4 regions of the Streptomyces sp. NPDC043867 genome follow, and region 4 is predicted to be linked to each of the others. Evidence: riboswitches for the same ligand, from Rfam matches in the RefSeq annotation. Region 4 holds a riboswitch; each other region holds the start of a gene.

Region 1 (2,193 bases), on a different contig from region 4:
CGTCAGCCGACGGAGACGCCGTGCGCGCGCAGGTACGCGATGGGGTCCACGTCCGAGCCGTAGTCCGGGGTGGTGCGGATCTCGAAGTGCAGGTGCGGTCCGGTGACGTTGCCCGTCGCGCCGGACAGGCCTATCTGCTGGCCGCCGGTCACGGTCTGCCCGGCCGAGACCGACAGCGAGGACAGGTGGGCGTACTGGGAGTACTGGCCGTCGGCGTGCCGGATGACGACCTGGTTGCCGTACGCGCCGCCCCAGCCGGCCGAGACGACGGTGCCGGGCCCGACGGCCTTGAGGGAGGTGCCGGTCGGGACCACGAAGTCGACACCGGTGTGGTAGCCGCTGGACCACATGCTGCCCGCAGTCTTGTAGGCGGTGCCGACGATGGCGCCCGCGACCGGCAGGGTGTAGCCGGAGCTGCTGGTGGCCGCGGCCGGAGCGGCCTTCGTCTTCGTCGTCTGGGTGGTCTTGCCGGACGACGGGGCGGCGGGGGACGCGGCCTTGCCGCCGAGCGTCAGCTTCAGACCCGGGTGGATCAGTGCCGGGTCGCCCCCGATGACCGCGCGGTTGTCCTGGTAGAGCTTCTTCCAGCCGCCGCTGACGTGCTGCGTGTCGGCGATCTTCGCGAGGGAGTCGCCGGCCTTCACCGCGTAGGTCTTCGTCTCGGCCTTCTGGGCGGCGGCCGGCGCGGCGGCGGCGGCCTTCTCCGGAGCGGCGGAGACGGCGGCCGCGGGAGTCGCGGCGTGGGCGCCCGCGGCTCCCATCAGCGGCAGGGCGAGTGCGGCGCCGCCGGTGCCGACGACGGCGATCGAGCGGGTGAGGCGCAGGGACTTGGGACGGCGGTGCTTACCCTTCGCGGGCATGGTGCATTCCTCTCCGGCGCCTGCGAGGTGAGCTGTCGGGTGCGAGCTGGAGATGCCCGGCCGCGTTGCGCGCGGCTCAACCCCTAGCCTGTCCGGAGACCGGAACAGGCGTCATACCTGTGGGTCCCCCGCTCCTGCCGTGGACGGGTGAGTGTGCGGGATTCCGGGCGGCGGCAGGATTGGGCGTCCGTCCGGAGTGAGGGTGAACGTAGGCGACGTGAGAGGGCGTCGACAAGCTTGTGGGTTTTCTGTGCACACCCATTTCTTGATCCATGTCCGGATTGCCGGTCACTGTCCGTCGACGAGTGATCTTTCCGGGTCTGCAATCGCCCGGTAATCCCGAAGACTTGAGAAACCGGGTTCACGACGCATTGTCACCGGTATGACGCTGCTCACGCGCCACCCCGCCAGGAGGCCCTGATTGCGCACCAGTTGGGACCCATACCCACAAATGGGACAGAAGGTCCAGACAGTTCATTGAAGGATATCTGCCGCATGGCGTCCGGCCTTCGGGGTCCGGCGTCAGGCGTCCGGCGTCAGGCGTCAGGCAGGACACACGGACGGCGACGGCGGACCGCTCGTGGAGACGCGGCCCGCCGAGGGCTCGGACGGCCGGCCGCACCGAGGCGGCCACGGTGGGGAGCGTGCTCCCCGGGGCTCACCGCAGCAGACGCAGCACCAGCCGGGGGCTCTTGCGCACCAGAGCGGCCGCGGCCAGGCCGATCACCGCTCCGGCCGCGACGTCGGACGGATAGTGGGCGCCGGTGTGCACCCGCTCGGTGGCCACCATCGCGGCCGGAACCGCACACACGGCGCCCGCCAGGGGCCACACCGCCGCCACCGCGGCCGTGAACCCCACGCCCGCGGCGGTGTGCCCGGAGGGGAACGAGGAGGAGTCGGGCCGCTCGTGCACGTCCTCGTGCGAGATCCATTCCTTCGGCGGCCGCTCCCGCTCGCACACCTGCTTGAGCACGGCGTTGGACACCAGCTCCGCCACAGCCATGCTCGCCAGTCCCGCGGCCGCGGCCCGACGGCCTTTCCAGCCGGCCAGGGACATGACGGCGGCGGCACCCCACCACAGCTTGGTGTGCTGGGCGGCGTCCTCCACCGCCGGCAGCACGCGCCGCGCGCAGTCCGACTGCCACGCGGCGACCCGCCGCGTCAGCCGATGATCCTTTTCACGAAGGTCCGCCCATGCGTTCATGGGCTGCGACTTCCCGCAAGGGACGAGTCGTAACGGGCATCAGCCCGGCGCCCGCGTGGCAGCTCGGACCCGAGCGTCCGAACGGGGCAGCGTGCGTGCCGCCCCGTCCGACAGGCCGATCGTTCTCAC
Region 2 (2,193 bases), on a different contig from region 4:
CGTGGTAGCGGTTGGGGTCACCGTCGCGCAGCTCGATGGCCTCGAAGGCACCGGTGGAGGCGCCGGACGGGACGGCGGCACGACCCGTGCTGCCGTCGTCGAGGCCGACCTCGACCTCGACGGTGGGGTTCCCTCGCGAGTCGAGGATTTCCCGGGCTACGACGACGTCGATGGACGGCACGAGCATCTCCTTCATGGGATGTGACGCGGGTACGCGGAGCCCCTCGGCCCCAACTGCACGGAGCCGCGGTCGGCTCCGCGACATGAGCCTAACCGGCTCCGGGGGATCGGCCAGCCGGTCGACCACCCCATGGACAGAACCGAGAGTAAATTGTTTCCGAACGGAACAAAAACCTGCCCCGTACAGGTGACCGCTGCGGAAGCGGTCCACGGCGCGTCCATGAAAAAACCCCGCTCCGGCGCGTACGGGGGAACACGCACCGGAGCGGGGAGCCCGTGGGGGCGGGGGCGGCCCGCACGGGGACTCCATGGTGGAGTCCCCGGATGAGGGAGGGCCGTGGTTCAGCTGTGAGCCCGTGGCCGGCCGGTGTCAGCTGAGGTGGAGCTGCTGGCCCGGGAAGATGAAGTCGGCATCGTCGATGATGTCCTTGTTCAGCTTGAACAGCTTCTGCCAGCCGCCCTTGACCTTCTTGTCCGCGGCGATCGAGCTGAGGGTGTCACCCTTGACGACCTTGTACTCGCCGTCACCCTTCTCGACCTTCCTGCCGGTCGGGGTCTCGACGGTCTTCTTGGCCGTCTCCCGCTCCGAGGAGCGCGAGGCACGCTGGTCCTGCGCCTGCGGGGCCTGCTGCTGCGGCTGGGCCGGCTGGGCCGTGCTCTGCGAGCCGGAGCCGGAGTTGGAGCCGGTGCCGGTCGACGAGCCGCCGGTCGAGGCGCCGGACAGGCCGGTGCCGCAGGTCGGCCAGGCACCCTTGCCCTGCGCGGCGAGCACCTTCTCGCCGACGGCGATCTGCTGGGACTTGGAGGCCTTGTCGGCGGTGGAGGCGTAGGCCGAGCCGCCGTAGGCGGACCAGGTGGAGGCGGAGAACTGCAGGCCGCCGTAGTAACCGTTGCCGGTGTTGATCGACCAGTTGCCGCCGGACTCGCACTGGGCGACGGCGTCCCACTCGGAGGTGGTGGCGGCGGAGGCGCTGCCGGCCGCCATCAGCGGAGCGGCGATGGCGACACCGGTGACACCGGCGAGCGCGGCGACACGGGTGGCCTTGGACGGGCGGCGGTGCTTGCCCTTGTTGTTGAGCAGCATGAAGTGATCCCCTCACCGACGCCTGCGAGGTGAGCTGTCGGGTTCGGGCGGGTGAGTGCCCGGTCGTCCGCCTCTGGCGTCCGACTCCACCCCAAGCCGTTCCCGGGTGTCTCTCGACTCCCGGGCCCGGCGCTTACCTTGGGTCCCCCGCTCCTGCCTACGGCGCTTGCGCGACGACTGTTCCCGGCCGGCCACTGGCAGGATTCGGCGTTGCGACCGTCGGGGCCCGCTGTAGCGAGCGATCACGACCGTAGACACGCGGCCGCCGGAATTTCAAAGATGATCAGGGTTTCTGAGACCCATGTCTCACTCTGTCAAACCGGACATTGCGGTGCGAAATATGACGCGAACTGGCGCTGTTTTGTACCTGATTCGCCATCTGACGCCCGCTTAGTCTCCTGCGACCTCAAGGCTCTGACCGGGGAGGATGACGTCCGGGTCGGCGCCGACCGTCTTCTCGTTCTCCGTGTAGAGCTCGTTCCATCCGCCCTGCACGGCAAGGGAGTCGGCGATGCTCGTGAGACTGTCGCCGAGGCGGACGGTGTACGAGCCCTCCGCGGCGTCGCGGGGAGCGGCGGAGCCGCGCGAGGCGTGACGGCCGGAGGAGGTCTCTTCGCCTCCGGCGGACGCGTCGGCGTCCGTACCGGCGTCGGCACTGGCGCCGCGGTGCCGACCGGTGCCGGTGCCCTCGCTCCCGGTCGCGGCGGTGGCGTCCGAAGAGTCCGCGGTCCGACCCGACTTGTCCGAGTCGTCAGCCTTTGCCTTCCCGGTGTCCTTGCCGCCGTCCTTGCTGCCGGTCTCCGGGGAGGCGGTGGCATCCTCCTTGGCCTTCGACGGCGTCCCGGACTTCGCCGCCTTGCCGGACGCGGCCGGCGAGGGCTTGGCGGTGGAGCCGCCGGTCGACAAGCCGCCCGAAACGGGCGAGTCGC
Region 3 (2,193 bases), on a different contig from region 4:
CGACAACGCGCTCGACAACATCAAGCTCGGCGTGAAGCTGGCCCTGCTGATCGTGATCCTCGGTCTCGTCTACGTGAAGCGCGACGAGGAGAAGGTCGAGAAGGGCGCCTTCGCCGCGGTCGGCCTGCTGACCATGGCGAACATCTTCATCGCGGTGCTCTGGACCTGAGGCCGTGAGCCTTCTCGGACCGCCGTCGGCCGGTGCCCGGCGTGACCGGGGGATCACGCCGGACACCGCGTCACGCCTGACGCGGTCCCGCCCTCACGCCGGGCGCACCACGCTGTGGATCGGCGACTCGCCGCCGTGGTGGAGCGGCTCCTCGCGGACGTAGGCGCCCGGCCTCGGGGCGTGGATCATCATCCCGTGGCCGGCGTAGAGCCCGACGTGGCTGCTGCCGTCGTCGAGGAACACCAGGTCACCGGGGGCGATCTCGGAGAGCGGGACACTGGTGCCCGCGCCGGCCTGGTCCCGGGTGGTGCGGGGCAGAAAGACGCCGGCGGCCATCCACGCGGCCCGCGTGAGACCCGAGCAGTCGTACGAGTCCGGGCCCATGGCGCCCCAGACGTACGGCTTGCCGATCTGCGCCCGGGCGTAGGCGAGCACCTTGCCGGCCGTGGTGACGCAGGACGGGTCGTCCGTGGCGAGCACCGTGCCGGCCGTGGTGGCGTACGAGGGGTCGTCCGTGGCGAGCACCGTGCCGGCCGCGGTGGCGTACGAGGGGGCGTCCGCCGTGCCGCCCGGGCCGTCGGCCGGGGAGCCCGGGTCCTGCCGGGCGGGCACCTCCGGGCGCTGCTTCTCCTGTGCGGTCTGCTGCCGGGCCGGCTCCTCGGTCCTGCGCTCCGCGGCCTCCCGCTGCCGCTCCTCGACCGCCGTGAGCCGCGCTTGCTCCGCGGCGGTGAACTGCGCGAGCAGTCCGCGGGCGACGGCGAGTTTCCGCTGCACCTGCGCCTTGGCCGACTTCAGCGTCCGCTGCGGGACGGCCGGTTTCGCCAGCCCCCCGGCGGCCTCGGTCCCCTTCAGCACCGTCGCCGCCTGCTCGGCGGTGTGGCCGGCCGGCGGGAGGGGCGCGGTGCCGGAGACGGCGGCTCCGGTGCGGGACAGGGTGACGGCGTACGGAACCGGTTCCGTACGCGCGGTGTCGGGCCTCTCGGTGCGGCCGGCCACGCCGTCGCGGGGGGCGTCGTCCCGTGTGCGCTGCTTGGAGCTCTTCTCCCTGGCCGCGTTGTACCGCTGGGTGGCCGTCCCGGCCTGGTGATAGAGGTCGTCCACCTTCTTCTGGACTTCCTCGCGGCTCGGCTTCGAATCGGCCGAGGGCGCGGCGTTCGCGGTCTGCGAGAGCAGGGCCACGGAGGTGAGGGCCGCCGTGGCGAGACCCGGGACCCGTGCGCCCGCTACGCGCGTCACTGCGGGACGCGTTGTGCGTTGCGACGCCAAGAGAGGCGACTCCTTCCATGATCCGCCTACCGGGTTAGCTGTCGGGTTCGGGCGGGTGGTTCGGAAGGGTTGCCCTACGGTCCTCGCCCGGACAGGCGGTCGGACCGATTCACCCCGAAGATCGGTGGGTCCCCGGTTCCGGCCGCCGTGCGGGCGCGCCGGATTCGGCGGAGGCCGCGCGGCCCGGCGTCGTTCGCCGGTTGGGTCGGGCGGCCTGACCGGCACGTTAGCCAACTCGTGTGGCTTCTGTGAAGGTTGATGGCCGATATGCCCGATACGTTTTCGTGACCTTCTTTTCGGGGGCCGCTCCGCGCCACCGGCCGACTCGGTGTCCGGACGGTCTCCGCGGTCCGCGGTCCGCGTGACGTGGCGTGCGTCTCGTCCGCGCCGGTCACCCGAGGTGACGGCACGGATCCGGAGGGCGAGGCGGGGCCGGGCGGCGGGCTCCAGGCAGGGGGAACGCGTCCGGCGGGCGGCCTCCGGCACGGCACCGGAGGCGGTCCGTCCGCTTCCGGGGGACCGGTGGAGTTCCCGACGTGGCCACGGGCTGTCAGTGGGGCGGCCTAGACTCGGAAGGCGATGAGCAGCCTCTTTGACGACAGCTTCCTGGCGGACCTCAAGCCCTCCGGGGCCCACGGGGAAGAGCCCCCGCCGCCGCCCGAGGACGGGACGCCGGAGCAGCTTCCGGACGACCTGTTCGGCGGCCGTTTCGACGTGCCCCCGAGCCGGGACGCGTACTACCGCGACGGTGCGGCGCG
Region 4 (2,193 bases):
GTCACCGTCCTGGCCGTCCTCATCAACATCCTCGTCCGCCGCTCCGACGAACGGCTCGCCTCCGCGCGCGAGATCGCCGAGGCCGCACAGCGCGCCGTACTGCCGCGCCCGGAGGAGAGGATCGGCGGGCTCGAGGTGGCAGCGCGGTACGAGGCCGCGCAGGCCGACGCGTTCATCGGCGGTGACCTGTACGCGGTGCAGGACTCCCCGTACGGCGTGCGGCTGGTCGTCGGGGATGTGCGGGGCAAGGGCATGGGAGCGGTGACGGCGGTCGCCGTCGTCATCGGGGCCTTCCGGGAGGCGGCCGAGCACGAGTCGACGCTGGAGGCGGTCGCCCAGCGTCTGGAGCGGGCGCTGGCGCGGGAGGGGACACGGCGCGACGGGCTCGACGCCTTCGAGGGGTTCACCACGGCCGTCCTCGCGGAGGTCCCGCACGGGGACGGCGTCGTGCGCCTCCTGAACCGCGGCCATCCCCCGCCACTGCTGCTGCACGCGGACGGCACCCTGCGCACGCTGGAGGCGCCGGAGTCCGCGCTGCCGCTCGGGATGGGCGAGCTCGGCACATGGCCCGACCGCGCCACGGTGGTCGCGTTCCCGGGCGGCGCCACCCTGCTCCTCTACACGGACGGGCTGTCGGAGGCGCGCGACCCTCAGGGGCGGTTCTACGACCCGGCGGAGCGGCTCGCCGGGCGGGCCTTCCGCGACCCGGACGCGCTGCTCGCGACCCTCATCAAGGACGTGCACCGGCACACCGGGGACGGGACGACGGACGACCTGGCGCTGCTCGCCGTCCGGCGGTTGTGAGTTCCGGCGCGGTGTTCAGGGCCCGCCGTCACCCGAGGTGACCGGGCGGGATCACTGCGCATAACATCTGACGCTCCGTCAACTCTTTTGAGGTTTACGACTCACGGTCAACTCGCCGGTTTTCACCGTCCATGACCTGTAAGTCCGTGACGAAGACGTTAATGATCAGTCGGAACAGCTTGGAATAGGGGACCCGCGTCTATTAACGTTCGATAACGCAGCGCGGTCGTCCCAGCCGTCACAAGAGACGGCTCCGTGCGCACGCGCCGAATCCCGCAAGGGAACCGGGGAACCACCAATTTGGGGTGAATCGAGCGTCTATCGGGGTGCAGCGCACCCTGGTTGACGCGCGTAGGAGACCTTCCTGCTCCGAACCCGTCAGCTAACCCGGTAGGCGAGAAGGAAGGAAAGGAGCGCGCCCACGTGGCGTCCAACCGGCCTGCCCAGAACACCTCGTTCGCGCCGAGTGAGAAGCAGAGCGACACCTTCGGCTACGGCCACGGCAACGACGAGGGCCCCTGGGAGGAGTGGAATCCCACCGCGGATTCCGTCCGTCCCGTCCGTGGCCGGCACCGCGTCTCCAAGCAGCGCGGCGGAGGACTCGCCCGGAGCTCCACCGTCCTCGGCGTCGGCGTCATCGCCGCCGTCGGCGCGGGAGGCATGGCCACCGCGCAGAGCGGCAAGCCCCCGGTCTCCATCTCGATGCCCGACCTGTCGTCGGTCGCCGACTCGGCCAGGAACCTGATATCGGACGGCTCCGGCGCCGAGACGGCCACGGCCTCCGCCACCCCGCTCACCACCGCCGGACTCGCCGGCTCGGACACGGCCCAGGGCACCACCGGCGCGGGCGAGGCCCTGCGTGCCCGCATCATGCAGCAGGCCGAGTCGCAGCAGGACCAGGTCGACCTCAAGGCCGCCGAGGCCGCGCAGGCCGCCGCCGTGAAGAAGGCCGCCGAGGAAGCCGCCAAGTCGCAGGACGAGGCCGAGGCCAAGGCCGCCGCCGCCAAGAAGAAGGCGGAGCAGGAGGCCAAGGAGAAGGCGGAGGCGGAGCGCCTCGCCAAGCTCGCCAAGAGCTACACGCTGCCGACCTCCTCGTACACGCTGACCTCGCACTTCGGTGACGCCGGTGCCATGTGGTCCTCCGGCCACCACACCGGCCTCGACTTCGCGGCGCCCACCGGCACGCTGATCAAGGCCGTGCACAGCGGCACCGTCACCGAGGCCGGCTGGGCCGGTGCGTACGGCTACCGCACGGTCCTCACCCTCGACGACGGCACCGAGATCTGGCTCTGCCACCAGTCGTCCATCAGCGCCGGCGTGGGCCAGAAGGTCTCCACCGGTGAGGTCATCGGGCGGGTGGGCGCGACCGGCAACGTGACCGGCCCGCAC

Evidence for each region. A riboswitch is a leader RNA that binds a small molecule or an ion and turns the genes downstream of it on or off. The one in region 4 is predicted to bind cyclic di-AMP.
Region 1: it holds a riboswitch for cyclic di-AMP, as region 4 does, so the genes downstream of both, AC069T_RS18465 (M23 family metallopeptidase) here and AC069T_RS34595 (M23 family metallopeptidase) in region 4, are expected to answer to the same signal.
Region 2: it holds a riboswitch for cyclic di-AMP, as region 4 does, so the genes downstream of both, AC069T_RS05145 (transglycosylase family protein) here and AC069T_RS34595 (M23 family metallopeptidase) in region 4, are expected to answer to the same signal.
Region 3: it holds a riboswitch for cyclic di-AMP, as region 4 does, so the genes downstream of both, AC069T_RS00955 (C40 family peptidase) here and AC069T_RS34595 (M23 family metallopeptidase) in region 4, are expected to answer to the same signal.

Annotation. Positions count from the first base shown of each region.
Region 1 is NZ_JBWKDS010000017.1:6,656-8,848, reverse strand. It holds gene AC069T_RS18465 (M23 family metallopeptidase) at 3-860, opposite strand; cyclic di-AMP (ydaO/yuaA leader) riboswitch at 863-1,020, opposite strand; gene AC069T_RS18460 (phosphatase PAP2 family protein) at 1,519-2,064, opposite strand; gene mscL (large conductance mechanosensitive channel protein MscL) at 2,190-2,193, opposite strand, start outside.
Region 2 is NZ_JBWKDS010000004.1:16,308-18,500, forward strand. It holds gene eno (phosphopyruvate hydratase) at 1-187, opposite strand, end outside; gene AC069T_RS05145 (transglycosylase family protein) at 551-1,264, opposite strand; cyclic di-AMP (ydaO/yuaA leader) riboswitch at 1,269-1,439, opposite strand; gene AC069T_RS05150 (LysM peptidoglycan-binding domain-containing protein) at 1,655-2,193, opposite strand, start outside.
Region 3 is NZ_JBWKDS010000001.1:184,203-186,395, reverse strand. It holds gene AC069T_RS00960 (hypothetical protein) at 1-169, shown strand, start outside; gene AC069T_RS00955 (C40 family peptidase) at 263-1,435, opposite strand; cyclic di-AMP (ydaO/yuaA leader) riboswitch at 1,444-1,615, opposite strand; gene pcrA (DNA helicase PcrA) at 2,015-2,193, shown strand, end outside.
Region 4 is NZ_JBWKDS010000053.1:22,237-24,429, reverse strand. It holds gene AC069T_RS34600 (PP2C family protein-serine/threonine phosphatase) at 1-804, shown strand, start outside; cyclic di-AMP (ydaO/yuaA leader) riboswitch at 1,059-1,216, shown strand; gene AC069T_RS34595 (M23 family metallopeptidase) at 1,228-2,193, shown strand, end outside.